DNA from 3 places in the Rhizobium sp. M1 genome. Region 1 is predicted to be linked to each of the others. Evidence: riboswitches for the same ligand, from Rfam matches in the RefSeq annotation. Region 1 holds a riboswitch; each other region holds the start of a gene.
The links. Region 1 has a riboswitch for thiamine pyrophosphate ahead of thiM (hydroxyethylthiazole kinase). Riboswitches for the same ligand answer to the same signal wherever they lie in the genome.

Region 1 (7,506 bases):
GTGGCGAAGATCGCACCGACGGAGACGACGACATCGAACCTGCTGCCGCGGCGCCAGGCGGCAAGGATGCCGAGCAAGGTGCCGAGCGCAAAGCTGACGATCGTCGCCGTCCCCATCAGGGCGACGGTCCAGACCAGGGCATGGCCGAGCACCGAGGTGACCGGCAGCGGGAAATACTTGATCGAGCGGCCGAGATCGCCCGTGAAGATGCTGCCGAGATAGGTGAGATATTGCTGCCAGAGCGGCCCATCGACGAAGCCGAAGGTGAGCTTCAGCGCCTGCAGGCTTTCCGGCGGCAATTCGGTGCCGGCGCTCGAAAACATGATCTGCACGGGATCGCCCGGCATCAGCCGCGGCAGGAAGAAATTGATCGTCGCTGCCGCGATGAAGGCTGCCATGTAGAAGACGAGGCGGCGAAGCAGGAAAGCCATGGGAACTCCGTCGTGGCGGGAGCGGCGTTGAACGCCACCGCTCCCGGGATCAATGCCTTTACTTGGCTGGCTCGAGCGCGAGCAGGTTCAAGAGGCGTGCCGGGTTCGTCCGCGAGATCGACGGATTGACGAAGGGATTTTCCTTGGTCGACCAGCCGGTGAAGCGCTTGGTGTTGTACTGATACCAGTTCGGATTGTTGAACACCGGAATCATCGGCATGTTTTCGGCGACGATGCGTTGCGCCTTGTTCATCGTTTCCTTCTGCTTGGCGAGATCCGCGGTATGGGTGAACTCGGTGACGAGTTTCTCGACCTCAGGATTGAACCAGCGCTGCGCGGTAAAGCGGGTCTTGCCCTTGTCCGAAGCGCTGAAGGCGCGCTTGTAGGGGTAGTAGGGCGAGGCCGAAGCCGGCAGGCTGTTGATCGCCGCATCGAAGCTGCCGTTGATGAGGTTGCCGGTCCAGACGGCTTCTTCGGGCGTTTCGATCTTGGCATCGATGCCGACCGCCTGCATGCCTTCGACGGCGATGTTGACAGTATCGACCCAGTCGGTCCAGGAGTTCGGGACAATGATCGAGAAGGAGATCTTGCTGCCGTCGGGATTGTCGCGGAAGCCGTCGCCGTCCTTGTCCTTGTAGCCGGCCTCGTCGAGCAGCGCCTTGGCGGCGTCGGCGTCATAGGTGGCGAACTTGCCGAAATCGGCCTTGACCGACGGATCCGCCCAGCTCTTGTAAAGCTCGCCCATCAGGCCGGGATCTTCGTTCAGCGTCGGGTAGCCATAGCCGGCGACGTCGATCATCGTCTTGCGGTCGAGCGCCATCGACACGGCACGGCGGAATTTCAGGTCGTTGAAGGCCTTCTTGTTGTTCTCGTTCGCGGTTTCCAGGTTGAACAGGAAGGCGACCATGCTGCTCGGCGAATACCAGTAGTGGAAATGCGCCGGGTCCTTGGAGACATAGACATTGTCGATATCGGGAATGAAGGAGACGCCCCAGTCGAGCGTGCCGTCGGCCGTTGCCGTCAGCATCTGATTGTTGTCGGCAAGCTGCGGGAAACGGATGCAATCGACCTTCAGATGCGCGTTGTCCCAATAGTGCGGGTTGCGGCACTGGTCGTAGGTCTGGCCGGTGAAACGCGGGACCTCGGTCAACGGGCCGCTGCCGACCGGGTTTTCGTTGGCGAAGGTGACTGGGTCGGCGACATCCTTCCAGACATGTTCGGGGACGATCGGCAGCTGCGAGATCTGCTCGGCGGCGAGCGAACTCGGATTGGCGAGCGTGAAGCGCACGGTCTGGGCATCGACGGCCTGGACGTCGGTAACGAAGGTCCAGATGCTGACGAAATCGAGCGCCGGGAATTTCTTCAGGTAGTCATAGGTGAACTTGACGTCGGCTGAGGTCAACGGCTTGCCGTCCGACCATTTCAGGTTCGGACGCAGCTTGAACTCGATGCTCTTCAGGTCGTCGGAAAGCTTGAAGCTTTCGGCCAGACGGTAGACCGGCTTGTTGCTGTCGAAGCGATTGAAAATAACAAGCGGCTCATAGATGAAATCGAGCGTCGACTGGCGCGCCGAGGTCTGGTTGAACGGGTTGAAGTTGCGAACCCAGGTCGTCGCCGGTTCGATATTGGCCGTCAGGATCGTCTGCGCCATGGCAGATCCCGAAAGCAGCGTCAGCCCGGCGGCGGCAAGAAGATATTTTTTCATGTTTTATTCCCCTTCTTTTATACGGTGAGAGTTGGCGCGCCAGTCAGGAGACCAGCGCGCTTGCAAATATGTCTTCGACCTCGGCATGGGCGGCCCGATAGTCGATCTTGAGATTGCCGAGACGGGCCTTGCCGGCGGCGATCCGCTGCAGTGCGGCGTCGGTCAACGGGCGCGCCGCCTTGGCGGCTGCTTCGCTTTCCCTGATATCGCCATGGCTGTGGAGCGCGATGTCGAAGCCGGCGTCGAGCACCTGTTTGACGCGTTCCGGCAGGGTACCGGAGAGCGATTCCATGAAGATGCAGTCGGAGATCAGCACGCCCCCGTAACCCAAGTCCTTGCGGATGACGTCGTGCATGATCGGTGAGACGGAGGCCGGCAATTCCCTGTCGTAGGCGGAGTAGACGACATGGGCGACCATGGCCCAGGGTGTGTCCTTCAATGCGACGAAGGGTTTGAAATCCGTCGTGGTCAGCGTTTCTCGGCTGGCGTCGACGACCGGCCGCTCCTTGTGGGAGTCGAGCGTCGCCCGGCCATGGCCGGGAATATGCTTCATCACAGGCATGTTGCCGGTCTCGAGCAGGCCGTCGACCACCTCGCGGCCGAGGGCGGCGATGACATCGGGATCCGGGCCGAAGGAGCGGGCGCCGATGACCGCGCTCGTCGTCTCGAAGACGAGGTCGAGAACGGGCGAGCAGCCGCTCGAAAGGCCGAGTTCCGTCATCATCGCGCCCATGGCCTGGGAGGAAAGGCGCAATGCTTTTCTGCCGAGATCGAAATCGCGGCGCGCGAGCTCGGCGAACTGGCCGGAGCTGCGGAAGAGCGGCCAGGGACCAGCATCGAGGTGCTGGACGCGGCCGCCCTCCTGGTCGGTGAAGACGGGGGCGTCGTCGCGGCCGACGGCTTCGCGAAAGCGTTCGATCAGCCGCTTCGTCTGCTCCGGCTCGCGCTGATTGCGCCGGCCGACGAAGAGGCCGAGCGGATTGGTCTCGCGAAGCAGCGCGAATTCCTCATCCGAAAGAACCGGATTGGGAAGGCCGACGAAAAGGGCGAGTGGGGTCGAGGACAAGTCTAGTGCTCCGGTATCAGATGGTCATTTCGGCATGCTTCTCAGCATGCCTTCGTAAATGCCCTTGTCGGGGGCCTGGATGGTGATGGCGCCTGCGGTCCTGGCGTAAAAATCGACCGGACCGGCATCGCCGATGAAGGCATAGGCATGGCCGAGCCTCTTCATCGTCTCAAGACAGGCGGAAAACAGCGCGAGCCCGATGCCCTTGCCGCGGGCTTGCGGGTCAACGCCGGTCGGGCCGAAGAAGCCGCGCGCCGTCGTGTCGTAGCAGGCAAAGCCTTGAAGCGTTCCGCCTTCGATCGCGATCAGGCAGGCGACCGGCTGGCGGGAGAAGGCGACCGAGACCTCGCTTGCCCAGTTCTCGCTGAAGTGTTCGCGAACCCAGTTGACGACGAGATGCAGCTCCGGGGGGAGGGCCGGGCGGATGGAGGCGCCGACATCATCGGCTTTCTGTTTCAGGTCGGCGAGCCGCGCGGAATATAGGCTCACAAGCAGGTCTGGCACCTGTCATTCCTCCTCTTATTCCGTTATTGCGGAACATATCCCCTTTTAATGTCATAGACTTGGCCATCTCACCCGTCTTGTCAACAGGCTATTTCAAATCGCGCCTCGCGGCCGTCGACCCGCGGCCGCGGTTTCAATGCAAGGTGGCGCAATGCAAAAACGGCCCGGGAGGCGGGGCCGTTTTCCATCGTGGTCGCGATGTCTCCGTCTCTGTGAAGGGACCCTATTCGGCGTCTTTCCAAAGCGCATGAAAATGCTGCACCGGCCCGTGGCCTGAGCCGACGGTAAGGTGTCCGGCCGCCGCGACCGCGCCGGCAAGGTAATCCTTGGCGATGGCGACCGCTTCTCGCGCCGAGGCGCCCTTGGCAAGCTCGGCCGCCAGCGCGCTCGACAGCGTGCAGCCGGTGCCGTGCGTGTTCTTGGTCGGCACCCGCTGGGCTTCGAACCAGTGCAGGCCATCGGCGGCGGCCAGCACGTCGGGGCTCTCGTCGCTGTCGAGATGGCCGCCCTTGACCAGCACCGCGGCCGGGCCGAGGGCGCGCAGCCGTTCGGCCTGCACCGCCATCTCAGCCCGGTTCGTCGCGACCGGCTGGTGCAGCAGCGCGGCGGCCTCCGGCAGGTTCGGGGTCAGCAGCGTGGCAAGCGGTAGTAGCCGGAGGGTCAGCACGTCGACCGCTTCGGGCGCGAGCAGGGCGGCCCCGCCTTTGGCGATCATGACCGGATCGAGGACGACTGGAATGCCGCGTCCGTTGGCCGTTGCTGCGGCCAGAGCTTTAGAAAGTGCGGCGGCGACGGCGTCGGCGATGGCGGCATTGGCGATCATGCCGATCTTGACGGCATCGACGCGCACATCGGCAAAGACGGCATCGACCTGGTCGGCGACGAATGGAGGCGGGACCAGATGCACGCCGGTGACGCCCTGGGTGTTCTGCGCCGTCAGTGCGGTCAGCACCGCCATGCCGTAGACGCCGCGGGCGGAAAAGGCCTTGAGATCGGCCTGGATGCCGGCGCCGCCAGAAGGATCGGAACCGGCGATGGAGAGGACGTTGCGGATCATGCGGGGACCTTTCGGATTTCTGCGGCTATGCGGCGCGTGGCGGCTTCCGGATCCGGCGTGCCGCAGATGGCGGAGACGACGGCAAGCCCTCTGGCGCCGGCAGCAAACACTTCGGCGACATGGTCAGCCTTGAGGCCGCCGATGGCAACGGATGGCACCGGCGAAGCCTTCACCAGCCTGGCAAGCCCGTCAAAGCCGATCGGCTGCTTGTGGTCGGCCTTGGTCGGCGTCGCAAACACCGGTCCGACGCCGGCATAATCGACGAGATCGGCATCGACGGCGGCGGCGAGCGCCTCGGTCTCGACCGAGAGACCGAGGATCATCTCGGGGCCGATCATGCTCCGCGCGGTGAGCGCGTTCATATCCTCCTGGCCGATATGCAGGCCGTCTGCGCCGATGGCGATGGCAGCCTCGACATCGTCATTGACGACGAGGAGCGCGCCGGTGCCAACGAGCGCCTGCTTCAAGGCATGGCCGGTCTCGATCATGCGTGCCGTGCCGGCCTGTTTGTCGCGCAGCTGCACCATCGTCGCGCCGCCGGCAACGGCAAGGCGGGCGGTCTCGACCATGCCGGTCCCGGCGCAGAGATCGGGGTCGAGGACGAGATAGAGCGAAAGGTCGAAAGTCTTCATGCAGCCGATATCCTTGCCCTGGCATCGAGCGTTTCACCGTCGAGCGCGGCCAGCGCATCGAGGAAACGCCAGGAAAAGGAACCGGGGCCGGCCGCTCCGAGTGCGGCATCCTCGCCGGCAACCGCGAAGGTTGCGAGTGCTGCGACCGTCGCGCCGAACGTATCCTCGGGCACTGCGGCGGCGAAGGCGCCGACCAGGCAGGTGAGCGAGCAGCCGAGCGCGGTGACCTGCGGCATCAGGACAGATCCGCCTTTGATGCGCACCGCCCGGGCGCCATCGGTCACGAAATCGACCGCGCCGGTGACGGCGACGATGGCCTGTTGCCGCTCCGCAAGCCGACGGGCCGAACCCTCCGCCTGCTCGACGGGATCGCGGCTGTCGACGCCCTGGCCGCGGCTCTCTCCGCCGGCAAGCGCGATGATCTCGGAAGCGTTGCCGCGGATGATCGTCGGCGTGAGCGCTAGGAGATCGGCGACCGCATTGCGGCGGAAAGCCGTAGCATAATGGGCGACCGGATCGAGCACCCAGGGCTTGCCTGATGACGCCGTCGCCTTCGCCGCCGCCAGCATGCCTTCGATCCACTGCGTCGACAGCGTGCCGATATTGACGGTCAGCGCGCTCGCGATCCCGGCGAATTCCCCGGCTTCCTCAGGCGCATGCACCATGGCCGGTGAGGCGCCTGACGCAAGCAGGACATTGGCGGCGATGTTCATGGCGACGTAATTGGTGATGCAGTGAACGAGCGGCGGCTTCTCCCGCATCGCCTTCAGCATGGCTCCCGAGGTGATCTTGCTCTGCATGGCGCCCCTTTCTGGCGGGGCGGGCGCGGGGCGGCGTCTACTTCGTTGCCCCGAGCGACTCCCTCCGCCGGCATTATCCGGTTCAGGTTCGAAGGGTTCTTCTCAGCCCGTCTGTCGACGAACGCCCCTGTCTCTCATCGCCCTCTTTTTCGCAGAGAAGGGCGCGGCTGTCATCCCGAAAATGACGTTCGCGGCTGAGGGCGACTGAGCCATGATTAGGGGCGGATGATCAGCGGATCTTGCCAGCCGGGGAGCCCAATGATTCGGGTGGCGACAGCAGCATTGCGCGAAGGCGTCTCGGAACGCCCGACCTTTGCCTCCCCTTTTGGTCAGGAATAACAGCGGCAACCATGGGTGCAATTCAGATGAAATACACCTTTATATTTGATGGTGACGCAATACCCGCGTGATCTGTCGCAGTTTCAGTGTTTATTCGGGGAAGGGTGTGACGGGTGGCCAACAAATCTTCTTGGAAGATGAGGCACTCTTCTGATTGCAGGTTTTCTTAATTTCAAATTGTATTATTTTATTCGCCCTTCGCGTTTGCCTATCCGTATTTTCAATGCAGGCGCGCATTTGGACAGCTCCGCGTAAGTTGAATGGTGTCTCATTGTTTTCGTTATTTCAGTACTGTCGAGTCTCGGATTTGCCGGTAAATTTCTGTCAAGAGTCCGGCGAATGCAGGACTTGGCTAATGGAAACGCGCCGTAAATATCTAACCGAAACTTTACCGTTCTGACACGTTCAGGTTGACGGTGAGCGCGATTGTAGCGATATGGCACTGCACGCAAATAAAATCCTCCTGAAGTTGTATTTTTTGATGGGCAAGTTTTCGATAAACCACATGAAGGGAGGTCTCCGGACCGTCGCCTCCCTCCTGATATTCCTCGGTTGTTCCAGCCCGTCCCTTTCGCAATCTCCTGATGCGGTGGTTCAAGGCCAGGCGCCGGCCATCAAATCGCAGAAATTCGACGACTGGTACTATCGCTGCACGGGCTCCGGCGACACGGCAGCCTGCGAAGTCGCGCAGGTGGCGCAAGTCGCCAAGGACGGCAAGAACGTCAATGTCCTGACCTTGGCGATCGCCGCCGCGCCGGCCGCTTCTCAGGGCAAGAGCAAGGGCAAGCCGCGGCTGATGCTGACCGCCCTTCTGCCGCTCAACGTCTTCCTGCCGTCCGGCTTGGCGATCAAGGCGGACGGCAAGCCCCTCGAAAAACTCGATTATCGCAATTGCAACGAGGCCGGATGCTGGGCGCAGCAGGCCCTGGATGCGAAGACGACGGCCGCGCTGCGCAAGGGCTCGACCGCCGA
Region 2 (7,506 bases), on a different contig from region 1:
TCTGACATGCGAGAACAGCACGATCATCGAGTTGGATTCGAGGGTTGGATGCACCGTCGCGCCGGCTTCCGTCAGGTGCCGATTGATGATGCGTCGGTTCTGCATGTCGGCGGTCAATAGACAAAGCCGAAGATCGCCGACCTCCTTCCAGGTCACAGTGTCGCGATCAGACAGCGGGCTGCCCGCAGCCGTGATCAGATGATAGCGCTCGGCATAGAGGGGAACACTGGTGACGCGGCCGAGCGGCTCATTTTCAAGGTAGGTGATGCCGGCGTCGATCTCGAGATTTTCGAGCATGCTCAGCACCTGCAGCGAATTGCGCGAGACGATCGAGAAGGTCACGCCCGGATGTCGTTCCTGAAAGGGCGTGGTGATGCGCGACAGCATGGCGAGCGCCGTCGGAATGGCGGCGAGGCGAATGTGGCCGGAAAGACCGCGCCGCGCCGCGCGCATTTCCTCGCGCATGGTGCGGGCATCGCCGACGATGCGCCGCGCCCATTCGAGCACGCGCTGCCCCTCCGGCGTCAGCCCCTGAAACCGCGACCCGCGCTGCACCAGCATGACGCCGAGCTGATCCTCCAGCTGGCGGATGGCGGCCGAGAGCGTCGGCTGCGAAATCCCGCATTCCTCCGCAGCGCGGCCGAAATGCTTTTCATTGGCAAGGGCGATGAAGAATTCCAGCTTGTCGATCATCCGGTCTCCCGACCCGGCATGATATCATCCGGATCCAGCCCATCTTCTGCGCGGCAGCCGCCGCGCGACCCGACATGCTTTAACCGCTTTCGGCAGCCGGAAAAAGATCGAACAGCGATTCGAGGAAGGCAAGCACGCTGAGATTGCCGATGCTGTAATAGACCAGCCTGCCCTGACGGCGCGTATTGACCAGCCCTTCGAGCCTCAGACGCGCGAGTTGCTGCGAGACCATTGCCTGTTGTATGCCGAGAATATTCTCGATTTCACCCACTGTCCGCTCCTCATTCGCGAGGATGCAGAGGATGAGAAGTCGGCTCTGATGCGCCAGCGCCTTCAGCAGATCGCTCGCTTCATGGGCTTTTGCAGCGAGTTTGTGCAATTCCTGGCCGGTCATCCCCGGCTCCGGTATAGGCAACGGCATTCGGCATCTCGGAAGGGAAGCAAAAGGTAGATCAGCACAATAGCATATTCGCACAAGCGAATTCGTCAAATGTGATGAAATGCCAAAAAAGGTCCAAGTAAATCAGCAGATAAGCTGACCGCCGTTGATCTCGAGGACTTGGCCCGTAATGTATCCGGAGAGCGAAGAAGACGCCAGGAACAGATAGGCGGGAGCGCAATCCTCGGCCGTGCCGAGCCGTTGCAGGGGAATGGATTTTCGCGTCTGCTCCAGCTTTTCGCGGGAGGAATAGCGCTCATGGAAATCCGTCTCGATCGTTCCCGGCGAGACGCAATTGACCCGGATGCCATCCGGCGCCAGCTCACGGGCAAGCGCCTTGGAATAGGTGGAAACGAAGGCTTTCGAGGCCGAATAGACCGAAGAACCGGGACTGCCGCCAGTCAGCGCTGAAATCGAAACCGTGTTGACGATGGCGGCGCCTTCGGCCGCCTTCAATGCCGGCAACAGCGCCCGGGTCAGCGCCACCACCGACGTCTGGTTCAGCCGTACGATCGCTTCATAATCCGCGTCGGTCAGCGTCGCGGCCGGAAAACGGCCGAGCATGGTGCCGGCATTGTTGACGAGCACATGCACCTTGTCGAAGAAGGCGAGAGCGTCCTCTGCAAATTGCGCAGCGCCGCCGACCGCGGTGAAATCGGCGTTGAGCAACAGCGCCCGTCTTTCCGATCCAGCCGTCAGCAGGAAATCCGGCAGATCCCGTCCCGGTTTGCGCCCGGTATGGACGATCACCTTCGCGCCGCAGTCCAGGAACTGCCGGGCCACCTCGAGGCCGATGCCCCGCCCGGCGCCGGTGACGACGACATTGCGATTTTCGAATAGTCTCGGATGGAACACGAAGCCGTCCTCCTCGCGGACGATGCCGCCGGTTGCGTCATTCGCCCTTAACATATGCGCGCGCCGGCCGAAAGAAAGGCACGCATCGATCTTTCCGCGCAGGAGAGAGCTCCGGGAGGCTCAGCTTTCGTTCCCGCTCTCCAGAAGCCGCGCACCCGGCCCTTCCTCGCCAAGCCGATCGCAGGGATTGCGCAAGGGGCAGCTGTCGATCGACAGACAGCCGCAGCCGATGCAGCCGGTCAGACGGTCTCGCAGCAGGCTGAGCCGTCTGATTCGCTCGTCGAGTTCATTCTTCCAGCGCGCCGACAGCGTCTGCCAGTCAGCAACCGTCGGCGTGCGCCCCTGCGGCAGGGAGGCAAACGCCGTCTGGATTTCCGAAAGCGGAATGCCGACACGTTGCGCCACCTTGATGATGCCGAGCCGGCGAAGCACGTCACGTCCGTAACGCCGCTGATTGCCGCGCGTGCGGATGCTGGAGATCAGCCCCTTGGCCTCATAGAAATGCAATGCCGAGACGGCAAGACCGCTGCGTTCCGCCACTTCGCCGACCGTCAAAAGCCTGCCGAGCGGCGTAACGGTGATCGTATCCATCGCCTCTTGACCTCAATATTAGTTGAGGTTTTATAACGCCTGCTCCCCCGGGCGTAAAGCCCAGGTGCAGGAAGGAGCGACAGTCAGATCACCCGGTCGATAGCGGACTGAAATCATGGCGCCGGCATTTGCCACCCTCGCCACGGCCGCGTCCTGCCGATATAGCCGCCTGAGACGAGCTCGGGTTCCGTTCCCGGCAGGTACGGAACCTCGGAAAACACCCGGGCAGGACTCCGCCCGGGTGTTTTTTCGCGTCCGCGGTTCCGTTCCGACCCGGCGGACGGATGTGTGATTTTGCGGTTGCGGTAAGAAAACCCCGATGATAGTTTTCGCTGAAATAACAGGGGAGCTCCGTGTCGCCGGGGCTGAGATGAGAAGCGCAAGCCTCCGGACCCTTCAAAGCTGATCTGGGTAATGCCAGCGGAGCGAGGTTCAGATGTTTTCCGGCGCACAAGTGTCACCCTTTCCGATATCCGGCAGGCTCGCCGGCACCATTCCCGATGTCTTCGACAGGTTTGCGCATCTGCGGCGCCGCGCGACTTTTCAAGCGCGCCAAGGGCGCCGCGGCACTTTGAATCGCTGCATGATTTTGTCCTTGGATCGATTCCGACCTGAAGAATCATGCAGCCGGACGAAAGCCTGAAATCGACGCTGATGACATCGCCACCACCATCGGATTCGCGCCTTGCCGCGCTCGGTGCCGCCCTCTACCGGGCGACCCCCGCCCTGCTCGCCGGTTTTGCTTTTCTGGCCGCATGGGAACTTTATGTCGATCTCTCCGGCATCAAACCGTCCATCCTGCCGGCGCCTTCGCGCATCCTGACCCAGGGCTGGCTGAACCGCGAAGCGTTGATATCAAACACTTGGCCGACGCTCGGCGCCACACTCGGCGGCTTCGCCCTGTCGCTCGCCTTCGCTTTCGTCTCGTCGATCCTGATGGATTTCATGCCCTTCATGCGCCGGGCATTGCTGCCGATCTTCATTGCCAGCCAGACCCTGCCGCTGGTGGCGATCGCGCCCCTCGTCGTCCTCTGGTTCGGTTTCGGCCTGTTGCCGAAGATATTGCTGGTTGCGCTCGTCACCTTCTTCCCGCTGCTCGTCGCTTTGCTGCAGGGTTATGAGGCAACCGACCGCGACATCGCTGAACTCTTGAACTCGATGAAGGCAAGCCGCTGGCGCATTTTCCGCCTGGCCCGGCTTCCCTCCTCGCTGCCCTATTTCTTCGCCGGCCTCAGGATCTCGATCACCTATGCCGTCGTCGGCGCGATCTTTGCCGAATATGCGGGAGCCGCACGCGGCCTCGGCATCTATATCCTCAACGCCAAGAACAATTTCCGGCCGGATCTCGTCCTCGCCGCCGTCGTCGTCAGCGCCGTACTGACACTCTGCCTCTTCGGAGTGACGCTGATGATCGAGCGCCTCGTCATGCCCTGGCAACCGTCCGGGGAGCGCCGCCGATGACCGATGAACTGGTCGAACTGCGCAAGATTTCGAAATCCTTCGACGGCATGCAGGTGCTCGGCGACATTTCGCTCGCTGTCGCAAGCGGCGAGTTCGTCTCGATCGTCGGCCCCTCCGGCTCCGGAAAGTCGACGGTACTCGGACTGCTGACCCAGGCGCTTCGACCCGATTCAGGCGCCTTGCTCTTCAAGGGCGCCCCGCTGGAACAGGCACCGCATTCCTTTGCCTTCATGCCGCAACGCGACGCGCTGATGCCCTGGCGCCGGATCATCGACAATGCCGCACTCGGCCTGGAGGTGGGCGGCATGAGCCGTCGCGCCGCCCGCGCCACCGTGGCGCCGCTGTTCGAGCATTTCGGCCTTGCCGGCTTCGAACACCATTATCCCGCCGAGCTCTCCGGCGGCATGCGCCAGCGCGCCGCGCTGTTGCGCACCGTCGTCCAGAGCCAGGACATGCTGCTGCTCGACGAGCCTTTCGGCGCGCTGGACGCGCTGACGCGCACGCAGATCCAGGAATGGCTGCAGGGCATGTGGACGCAACATCGCTGGACGGCCTTGTTGATCACCCACGACGTTCGCGAGGCGGTGTTCCTCTCCGACCGGATCTACGTGCTATCGGCGCGCCCGGCGCGTATCATCCGCCAATTCCGCGTTCCCCTGCCCCGCCCGAGAAGCATCGCCGATCTCGGCTCGCCGGCGGCCCAGGCGATCGAGACCGAAATCCTGCAAACCCTGCTTCATCCGCTAGAACAGGATGATTTTAGGCCGGTCGGCCTAAATCAGAATCCTGCTCCAATTTAAAGAGTTAGAGCATGATGTCGTCCGAAAACCGCTCACACTTTTCGGCATCATGCTCTAGAGACCTGAGGAGGTCACCATGCTGCTTCTCACCCGTCGACAGACGATCCTCGCCGCCCTGGCGACAAGCCTCGCCGGCCGCACCGCCTTCGCCCAGTCAGCGCCGGCAAAGGTTCGCATTGCGCTCGACTGGACGCCCAACACCAACCATATCGGCATCTATGTCGCCAAGGCGAAGGGCTTCTATGCCGCCGCCGGCCTCGACGTCGAAATTCTACCCTTTACCGACACCAGCGCCGGCACGCTGGTGTCGAACGGGGTCGCCGATTTCGGCATCAGCAGCGAGATCGAGGCCATGACGCAGCGCGCCGGCGGCGGTGACGTGAAGATGGTCTACGGCGTCGTCCAGACCGAAACCGCGCGTCTGATCTATAAGGCCGGACGCGACGACATCAAGAGCCCTAAAGATCTCGACGGCAAGACCTATGGCGGCTTTGGCGGCACCTGGGAGAGCGCTCTGATCTCCGCGATGATCCGCAATGACGGCGGCACGGGCGACGTCAAGACCGTCACCCTCGGCACTTCCGCCTACGAGGCGCTGGACAATGGCTCGGTCGATTTCACGCTGGAGATCTACACCTGGGAAGGCATCGCCGCCGAGCTGGAAAACCGCAAGCTCGGCCGCTTCCACTATTCCGATTATGGCATTCCCGACGAGCAGACGACCGTCATCGTTTCCAGCGACGCCTATCTTGCGGTGAGTCGGGAACACGCCCGCGCCTTCATCCAGGCCACGCGCCAGGGTTATGCCTATTCCGTCGACCATCCTGACGAAGCCTGCGACCTGCTGATTTCCAACAGCAATGGCGCACTGATGAATACGGAACTGGTAAAAGCGTCCCAGAAGGCATTGATCGACGGGCATTTCCTCAAATCCGAGGCCGGCGTGATCGGCACAATCGACCCGGCGAAGGCCGATGCCATCGGCGCCTTCCTGCTCGAGAACGGCATCCTGGTCGATGCGAATGGCGCAGCACTCAAGGAGAAGCCGGACTTTTCCACCTATTATACCAACGAACTCCTCGGCTGAACGCCGCCCCGGCCTTGCCCGCGGCGGCGTTCCGCGGCAAGTTTCGGATCGGGACGGTTTGAGCCGGATCGGCAGGGTGGGGAATGACATGCGACCACAGGAGAGACTGGCCGGAGCGGACTTTCTGCGCGCGACGGCCTGCCTGCTGGTGCTTGCTCATCATCTCGCGCTCCGGCTGGATATGCGCCGAATTCCCGATGAATTGGCATCGACGGCGCACATCCTCCGCTTCGGCAATTTCGGCGTCGCCATTTTCTTCGTGCTCAGCGGCTTTCTTCTGGCCCGTCCCTTCTGGCGCGCGCTCGATGCCGGCGGCGACATGCCGAGCCTCGGGACCTACGCCATCCGCAGGGCGGCGCGCATCGCCCCCGGCTTCTGGGTCGCCGCCACGGTCAGCTTCGTTGTCAGCCTGACGCTGCTTGCCGCGCCGCTGACACCGGAGCTTGCGCTTCGCTACATCTCCGGACTGCTGTTCATGAGCCAATGGCATTGGCGCACGTTTTTCCCTGTCGAAGCCAACGGACCGCTCTGGTCCATCCCCTTCGAGGTCAGCAGCTATGTGCTCCTGCCCGCCTGCTTTCTCCTGCTGTTTCGCCTGCCGCGGCTGCGGCAGCGCCGGTTGCTGGCCCGTTCCGCCTGGCTCTGCGTCATTGCCGTCGTCCTCATTGCCCATCTGGCAATCCTGAGGCTCTTTGCGCTCGACGACATCGGGCGCGGCTGGGCCTATGGCCTGCAGGGCGGGGCGAAGGAATGGATGCCCAACTACAATCCGATCGGCTTCTTCGCGGTCTTCGCGCTCGGCGCGCTTGCCGCCGGCATCGACGTCATGCTGCCTGCAAGGCGTTCCTTCTGGTTCGATGCCGCAGCGCTTCTCGCTTTTGCCATTGCCGGCTACCGCCTCGCCATATCGCCCGGCGGTTCGGCCGAGGCTTACGGCTGGCTCGACATACCCTACGGATTTCCGGTCTTTCCGCTGGCGATCGCAACCGCGCTCGTATCGCTCTGCCATTCGCATCGCCTGGGCAGGCTGCTCGACAACGCTCCCGTCCGCTACGTCGCCAAGATCTCGTTCGGCATTTATATCTGGCAGGAGATCATCCTGACATTGATCCAGAGACTCGACCCCGGTTCGTTCGGCGCCTCCTCGGACAATGTCGTCACCGGCTGGCTGCAATCCTGCGGGCTGACGGTGGCGCTCGTCCTTCTGGTGGCAAGTCTCAGCTATCACCTGCTGGAACGACCGGCGATCGACTTGGGAAACCGTCTGACATCGCACTCACCCGATCGGGCTACTCCTTTTAAAGTATAATTTCGTTTCCACTTCAACTACAGGCATTAAGGTTAACAGGGAATACTCCCATTTTTGGTGTCTTTAGGGTTAGCAATTTCCTATTTATCCCGATGACAAACCTTACGCGAGCATGTATTTGTCTCCCTACAGTTCAGTATTGCATCTAAACTTACGGGCCTTGCGTAATGAATGCTTTTACTTCGAAGACGAATTCACGCTTCGATCCGTCTCAGCGTCAGATCAAAATCAGGACCCTGGTCATAGCGAACTCCAACATTCGCCAGCCGGA
Region 3 (7,506 bases), on a different contig from region 1:
AGGATGTTGGCGTTGACGTCGGCGCACATGACGAGGACCTTGCCGCCGGTTTCCTTGTTGGCCTGCGCGGCGCCGATCGCCGAATTCGCTTCCGGCATGAAAACCGCCCCGAGGTTCGGATTGGCCTGGATGAGGCTGGAAAGCCCCTGGTAAGCCTTGGTCGGATCCTGGTTGGATGCGGCGCGGCCGACGAGCTTCATATCCGGCCACTTCTCTTCCATGCGGGCGATGAAGGCGGCGATGCGCTTGTCGTGGTTGTCCTGGCCGGGGTTTTCGAGAACGGCATATTCGCCCTTGCCGCCCATCTTCTCGGCGATCGCATCGGCGGCATAGGTGCCTTCGCGGGTATTGTCCGAGGTGATGAAGGAGACGCGCTTGGAGAGCGGCGAGTCTGCCGCGAAGGTGACGACCGCCGTGCCCTGGCCGATGGCGCGGTTGATCGGCTCGATGAACGGGTCGGAATTCATCGGATGGACGAGAATGCCGGCCGGATTTTGCGCCAGCGCCTGGTCGAAAGTGGCGATCTGCTTGTTGACGTCATATTCCGGCGTGCCGGTATATTCCGTTTCGCAGCCGAGCTGTTGCCCCGCCTGCTTGAACATCTCGTAAACCGGGAACCAATATTCGACGCCCGAAACCATGACGTTCATGACGTATTTTTCGCCTGGCTTGCAGCGGAACGGGTTCTCCGTCGCAGCGGCGGCGGAGCCGGCGATAAACGTTGCAGCAAAAACCGCCATTGCGGTCGTGGTGAGTAAAGTGCGCAAGAGTCCTCCTTGAGGCCGAAGCCTCTCCCAAAAGCCCGAGGGCGCCGAAAAGCGCCGCTGATCGTGTTGAAGTCCGGACTTCCTCCTCGACGTCCGGTATGGGCAGCTAAGCGTAAAGCTCGAGGACTGTCAATATAATTCACGACTTGAAATATATTTCACTTCAGCCATGCGGCGTCTCAACCGACAGATCGCCAAGGCGCGGTCGCGGCCAGCCACTGTCGTGTGCGGGCCTCGGGATCCGGATTGCGGGTGATATCGGTGACCACGGCAGCGCTATCGGCGCCGTTTTCCAATACCAGCGGCGCGCGTTCGGCGGTGATCCCGCCAATGGCCACGAGCGGCATTGGTCCGACGCGCCGCCGCCAGGCCGCAAGGCGTTCGACGCCTTGCGGCGCCCATTTCATTTCTTTGAGGATCGTCGGCCAGACCGGCCCAAGGGCAACATAGTCCGGCGCGGCGGCCAGCGCGGTTTCTAGTTCTGATGGATCGTGCGTGGAAAGGCCGAGCTTCAGGCCGGCGCGGCGAATGGCAGCCAGATCGGCCGCCATCAGGTCTTCCTGCCCGAGATGAATGAAATCGCATCCCTCGTCGATCGCCAGCCTCCAGTAATCGTTGATGATCAATTGGCAGCCCGCTGCCACGCAGGCGGCTTTCGCACGCCGGATCTCCTCGCGAAGCACCGGCTCCGGCCGGTCCTTGATGCGCAGCTGGACGAGTTTGACGCCGAGCGGCACGAGACGCTCGATCCATTCGGCGCTGTCGACGATGAGATAGAAGGGGTCGAGCGTCATGAGAAGATGGCCTTTCCGATGACGGGAGTTGAGGGAACGGCCATGTCGCGCGGCTCCAGCGGTACGGCGCCATGCGCGAGGCGGCCGGCATCGATGGCAAGTGCGAAGGCCTCGGCCATGGCGGCAGGGTCGCTTGCGCCGGCAACGGCGGTGTTGAGAAGAACGGCGTCGTAACCGTACTCCATGACGGCGGCGGCATGCGACGGGCGGCCGATGCCGGCATCGACGATGAGCGGCACATCCGGAAAATGCGCTCGGAATGACCGCAGTGCCATCGGGTTCACCGGCCCCATGGCGGAGCCGATCGGCGCGCACCAAGGCATCAGGACGCGGCAGCCGGCCTCCAATAACCTTTCGGCGACGACAAGGTCGTCGGTCGTATAGGGGAAGACCTGAAAGCCCTCGCCGGTCAGGATGCGGGCCGCCTCGACAAGGCCGAAAACATCGGGCTGCAGCGTATCGTGATGGCCGATCACTTCGAGCTTGATCCAGTCGGTGCGGAAAACGTCGCGCGCCATCTTCGCCGTCAGCACAGCCTCCTGCACGCTGTGGCACCCGGCCGTATTCGGCAGCACCCGCACGCCGAGCTCGCGGATCAGCTCGAAGAAGGCGCCGCCCGCCTTGCCGCCGGCGGCCTCGCGCCGCAGCGAGACGGTGACAATTTCGGCCTTCGAGCGTCTCACGGCTTCTGCCAGGACGGCGGGCGACGGGTAGCGGGCGGTGCCGAGCAGCAGCCGGGAATGGACCTCGACGTCGTAGAGTTTCAGCATGTCAGCCTCCCTGCATCGGTGAGAGAATTTCAATGCGGTCGCGCTCGCCGAGCACGAAATCGGCGCGATCCTCGCGGTGCACCAGTTCGCCGTTCACCGCGGTCGCCAGCCACCCGCCTTCGTAGTCCAGAGCGAGAAGCAGATCTGCGAGCGTCGCGGCCGCGACCTCCTGTTCCTCGCCATTGATGATGAAGGTCATGACGCCCTCCTTTCCTGAGGTCCTTGTTCTGTGAGAAGACGCCGCGCCACTTCGCCGGCCAAGGCCGGCGCCAGCAGAAAGCCGTGGCGGTAGAGGCCGTTGACATGGAGGGTGCGTCCCTCCTGCGTCACGCGCGGCAGATTGTCGGGATAAGCGGGCCGCACGCCTGCGCCGGTTTCCGTGACCCGTGCCTCGCCGAAGGCAGGATGCAAGGCGTAGGCGGCGTTCAGCAATTCCATCAGCGAACGCGCGGTAATCGGGCCGGCATCGTCGCTTTCGATCATCGTCGCCCCGACCATGAAGCGGTTTTTTTTGCGCGGCACGATATAGATCGGGTGGCGCGGATGCAGCAGGCGGACGGGGCGGGAGAGACTGACCTCGCCTGTTTCGATGCAGAGCATCTCGCCTCGAACACCGCGCAATCCAGGCAGCCGGCCGATCTGGGCGGCACCGGTGCAGTCGATTACCCGGTCATAATGGGCAAGATCAGCTTCGCCCGTGACGCCGAGCATGAGACGCATGCGGGCGTCCTCCAACCCTGCGGCCAGGGCGGCGAGCGCCTGCCGTGGATCGAGATGCGCTTCCTGCCGGAAGAACAGCGCCCTGCGGAAGCGGCCGGCGAGATCAGGCTCCAGAGCGGCGATCGCCGCCTCGTCCAGCCATTCCCATCCGCTTGTCCGGCGGGAAAAGCGGTCGAGCTCGCCGGAATCGCGCCCGCCCGCCACGACAAGCGTTCCCCGGCGATTGACATGGCCGGGCAATGCCGCCTCCCACCAATCGGCGGCAAGGCGACCGAGCGTCAGCACCGGCTCCTCCGCACTTTCCCGTTCGCACCACGGCGCCAGCATGCCGCCGGCAAAGCCGGATGCGCCGGCGCCGGCCTTGTCGGCCTGCTCCGCAAGGGTGACGCGGAAGCCGTGGCGATAGAGCTGCCAGGCCACGGTGAGGCCGGCAACGCCGGCCCCTTTGACGAGAACGCGCATGGTCATTCTCCGGCGGGAGTTTTCGCGACCTCTGCGACCGGCATGTAGAGATCGCCGCCATCGCGGTACTTGGCCGCCATCGCTTCCAATCCCTCTTTCTGAGCTTCGGCGCGAATGTCGTGGGAAATTCGCATGGAGCAGAATTTCGGGCCGCACATCGAACAGAAGTGCGCCACCTTGTGCGCCTCCTTCGGCAGGGTCTCGTCGTGGAAGGAGCGGGCCGTATCCGGGTCGAGGGAGAGGTTGAACTGATCCTCCCAGCGGAATTCGAAGCGCGCGCGCGACAGCGCGTCGTCGCGGATGCGGGCGGCCGGATGTCCCTTGGCGAGATCGGCGGCATGGGCGGCGATCTTGTAGGTGATGACGCCGGTTTTGACGTCGCTGCGGTCGGGCAGCCCCAGATGCTCCTTCGGTGTGACGTAGCAGAGCATGGCCGTGCCGAACCAGCCGATCATCGCGGCGCCGATACCGGAGGTGATGTGATCATAGCCCGGCGCGATGTCGGTCGTCAGCGGTCCGAGTGTATAGAAGGGCGCTTCGCCGCAGACCTTGAGCTGCTTGTCCATATTCTCTTTGATCTTGTGCATCGGCACATGGCCGGGGCCCTCGATCATCACCTGGCAGTCCTTCGCCCAGGCAACCTTGGTCAGTTCGCCCAGCGTTTCCAGCTCGGCAAATTGCGCTGCGTCATTGGCATCCGCGATCGATCCCGGACGCAAACCGTCGCCGAGCGAGAAGGAGACGTCATAGGCGCGGCAGATGTCGCAGATTTCCTCGAAATGCTCGTAGAGGAAACTCTCCTTGTGGTGATGCAGACACCACTTGGCCATGATCGAGCCGCCGCGTGAGACGATGCCGGTGACGCGATTGACGGTGAGCGGGATATAGGCCAGCCGCACGCCGGCATGGATGGTGAAATAATCGACGCCCTGCTCGGCCTGTTCGATCAGCGTATCCCGATAGACTTCCCAGGTCAGATCTTCGGCAATGCCGTTCACCTTCTCGAGCGCCTGGTAAAGCGGCACCGTGCCGATCGGAACCGGCGAATTGCGAATGATCCATTCGCGGATGTTGTGAATGTTGCGGCCGGTGGAAAGGTCCATGACAGTGTCGGCGCCCCAGCGGATCGCCCAGACCATCTTCTCCACCTCTTCCGCCATCGACGAGGTGACCGCCGAATTGCCGATATTGGCGTTGATCTTCACCAGGAAATTGCGGCCGATGATCATCGGTTCGGTTTCGGGGTGGTTGATATTGGCGGGGATGATCGCCCTGCCCTCGGCGACTTCCCGCCGCACGAATTCGGGCGTCACGAAATCCGGAACATGCGCGCCGAAGCTCTCGCCGTCGCGCGCGAGCGCCTCCTTCGCGGCCTGCCGGCCGAGGTTTTCGCGGATCGCGATAAACTCCATTTCCGGGGTGATAATGCCGGCCCGCGCATAGGCGAGCTGGGTGACGGCGCGTCCGGCCTTTGCCTTTAGCGGCGTGTTGCGAATGGGAAATTCCGGCGTCAGCCGCTCGCCCGTGGCAAAACCATTGTCTTCAGGCTTCACCACCCGGCCTTCATAGGCTTCGACGTCGCCACGCGCCCTGACCCAGGCTTCGCGCAAACGCGGCAGCCCGGCGTCAATGGAAACCATATGGGCCGGATCGGTATAGGGGCCGGAGGAATCATAGACCGTAACCGGCGGCTCGCCGGAGGTCGGGTGAAGGCTGATTTCGCGCATCGGTACGCGCAGATCCGGATAGAGCGTTCCGGGTTTGACGATCTTGGTCGAGGCCGGAAGCGAGCCGGTGGTGACGACGGGAGTAAGCTGGGGTGCAACAATATTCATGGATGAGGCTCCAAGGTTTGACGTTTGGAGACCCAGTTCCAGTGTTGGAATGATGGAAAGACGCCTTGCGCGACAAAGCGAAAATCCGCCCAACAGCCGCAGCGTCCGCACCGTCCCTACGCCAGTATGAACTGGATCAGGTTCAACGGGTCACTGCGCCACAATCGGCAAAGCCGAATCGTCTAGCAGAATCTCAGCCCCTTGCCGGGACACCCCTGGTGAATGGTCGCCATCAAAGACCGCAGCGGCCTTTGTGTCAAGAAGCCCTTTTGCGTTTCAAGGCAGTGGCTGTCGATGCTGGTCGCCGATCGGCTGGTATCGTAGAGTGTGCCGGCGGCCGGACCGGCCCCGGTCGAGCAACATTGATTGTGGATGGGCCGGTTTGCCGGGCCATTTCGCTCGCGCCCCTTGGACGCGTGCTCCATATTCTCATCCTCACGGCCACGTGACAGCGACCGCGCGTTCATCTGTCCGACGGCACCGGCTCATCATTCTGTCGCAACACGATTTCTGCATTCATGGCTTATCGTTTCGTTCACACTGCCGATCTCCACCTCGACTCTCCGCTGCGGTCGCTGGCGCTTCGCAACGCCGAGCTGGCCGATCTCGTGAGTGACGCCAGCCGGCAGGCGCTGATCGCGATCGTCGACCTTTGCCTCGAGGAGCAGGTCGATGCGCTGGTCATCGCCGGCGATCTCTATGACGGCGAGCAGACGTCGATGAAGACGGCGCGCTTCCTGGCAAGCCAGCTGGAACGGCTGAACCGGGCGGGGATTTGCGTCTTCAAGATCCGCGGCAATCACGATGCGATGTCGAAGATCGCCAGGGAGCTGGTGATGCCCGATACGGTGAAGGTCTTCGGCGGCCACGCCGAGACCGTGGAGGCGACGAAGGGCAGTCTGTCGATCGCGATCCACGGTCTGAGCTTCGCCAAGCCGCAGGCGCCGGACCCGCTTCTGCCGAAGTTCAAGCCGCCGGTCGCAGGTGCGGTCAATATCGGCATCATGCATACGAGCCTTGCCGGATCGGCCGGCCATGACGTTTATGCGCCCTGCAACGTGCTCGACCTTCACGCCTCGGGATTCGACTACTGGGCGCTCGGCCATCTTCATCAGCGCAGCCACTATCCCGGCACGGCGACGGTCATCATGCCCGGCATGCCGCAAGGCCGCGACATCAACGAGTCGGGCGTCAAGACGGTGTCGCTGGTGACCGTGGCGGACGACCGGACGGTGACGGTCGAGGAGCGGCGCACCAGCATCGCGCAGTTCGAGCGCGTCGATGTCGACCTCACGGGTGTCGACGATTGGCGAGACGCGGCCATGGCGATCGAAGCGGCACTACAGGCGCAGCGCGATCATACGGCCTCGCCGCATCTCGTCGCGCGCCTCAGGCTTTCCGGTCGCACGCCGCTCTCCTGGCAGCTTCGCCGCGATGTCGACCTGATGCAGACGGAAGCCGAGCAGCGCGGTGACCGGGTCGGCCGGACCTGGATCGAGAAGCTGGAGCTCGCCTTCGAAGCGCCGGTGCCCCTCGCCGACGAAGCCGTTGCCGATCCCGTCATCGAGCTCGGCGCGCTGATGCGGGACGAGGTCATCGCCCGCAGCGGGTTTCGCGACGATGTCAGGGAGATGGTCCGCGACCTGCTCGCCGACCTGCCGCCCGAGAGCCGGGCATTTGCCGGGCATGACGAGGCGGGTTTCGAACGCTTCATCGACAGCCTTCTCGCCGACGGCGCCGAGGACATCGCCGCCCGGATGAAGGCTGCGGAGCGGGGAGACAGCTGATGCGCCTGCGCCGTCTCGACCTCATCCGTTATGGCAAGTTCACCGACCACTCGATCGATTTCGGCGCGGTCCGACCGGGTTCGCCCGATCTGCACATCGTCTATGGCCTCAACGAAGCGGGCAAGTCGACCACCTTCGCCGCCTATCTCGACCTGCTCTACGGCATAGGCGAGCGCAGCACCTACAATTTCCTGCATCCCTACAACACGATGAAGGTCGGTGCGCGGCTGGAATTCGGAGGCGCGGACCACGAGTTGGCCCGGCTCAAATTGCGGACCGGCAGCCTCGTCGATGATCGGGGACAGGCTGTGAACGAGGCGCTTTTGGCCGGCGCGCTCGGCGGCGTCGGCCGCGACGCCTATCGCACCATG

Region 2: it holds a riboswitch for thiamine pyrophosphate, as region 1 does, so the genes downstream of both, CO655_RS00410 (ABC transporter permease) here and thiM (hydroxyethylthiazole kinase) in region 1, are expected to answer to the same signal.
Region 3: it holds a riboswitch for thiamine pyrophosphate, as region 1 does, so the genes downstream of both, thiC (phosphomethylpyrimidine synthase ThiC) here and thiM (hydroxyethylthiazole kinase) in region 1, are expected to answer to the same signal.

Annotation. Positions count from the first base shown of each region.
Region 1 is NZ_NWSW01000003.1:335,784-343,289, forward strand. It holds gene CO655_RS05560 (ABC transporter permease) at 1-431, opposite strand, end outside; gene CO655_RS05565 (ABC transporter substrate-binding protein) at 490-2,136, opposite strand; gene CO655_RS05570 (glycoside hydrolase family 3 N-terminal domain-containing protein) at 2,180-3,202, opposite strand; gene CO655_RS05575 (GNAT family N-acetyltransferase) at 3,227-3,706, opposite strand; gene thiD (bifunctional hydroxymethylpyrimidine kinase/phosphomethylpyrimidine kinase) at 3,930-4,763, opposite strand; gene thiE (thiamine phosphate synthase) at 4,760-5,395, opposite strand; gene thiM (hydroxyethylthiazole kinase) at 5,392-6,195, opposite strand; TPP riboswitch at 6,238-6,334, opposite strand; gene CO655_RS05595 (invasion associated locus B family protein) at 7,016-7,506, shown strand, end outside.
Region 2 is NZ_NWSW01000001.1:78,696-86,201, forward strand. It holds gene CO655_RS00390 (LysR family transcriptional regulator) at 1-693, opposite strand, end outside; gene CO655_RS00395 (metalloregulator ArsR/SmtB family transcription factor) at 773-1,114, opposite strand; gene CO655_RS00400 (SDR family oxidoreductase) at 1,217-1,987, opposite strand; gene soxR (redox-sensitive transcriptional activator SoxR) at 2,108-2,578, opposite strand; TPP riboswitch at 2,911-3,024, shown strand; gene CO655_RS00410 (ABC transporter permease) at 3,233-4,039, shown strand; partial or broken gene CO655_RS00415 (ABC transporter ATP-binding protein) at 4,036-4,847, shown strand; gene CO655_RS00420 (ABC transporter substrate-binding protein) at 4,916-5,926, shown strand; gene CO655_RS00425 (acyltransferase) at 6,015-7,235, shown strand; gene CO655_RS00430 (sugar transferase) at 7,403-7,506, shown strand, end outside.
Region 3 is NZ_NWSW01000023.1:108,900-116,405, reverse strand. It holds gene CO655_RS22630 (substrate-binding domain-containing protein) at 1-767, opposite strand, end outside; gene CO655_RS22625 (thiamine phosphate synthase) at 947-1,561, opposite strand; gene CO655_RS22620 (thiazole synthase) at 1,558-2,331, opposite strand; gene thiS (sulfur carrier protein ThiS) at 2,333-2,530, opposite strand; gene thiO (glycine oxidase ThiO) at 2,527-3,513, opposite strand; gene thiC (phosphomethylpyrimidine synthase ThiC) at 3,516-5,348, opposite strand; TPP riboswitch at 5,444-5,575, opposite strand; gene CO655_RS22600 (DNA repair exonuclease) at 5,867-7,135, shown strand; gene CO655_RS22595 (AAA family ATPase) at 7,135-7,506, shown strand, end outside.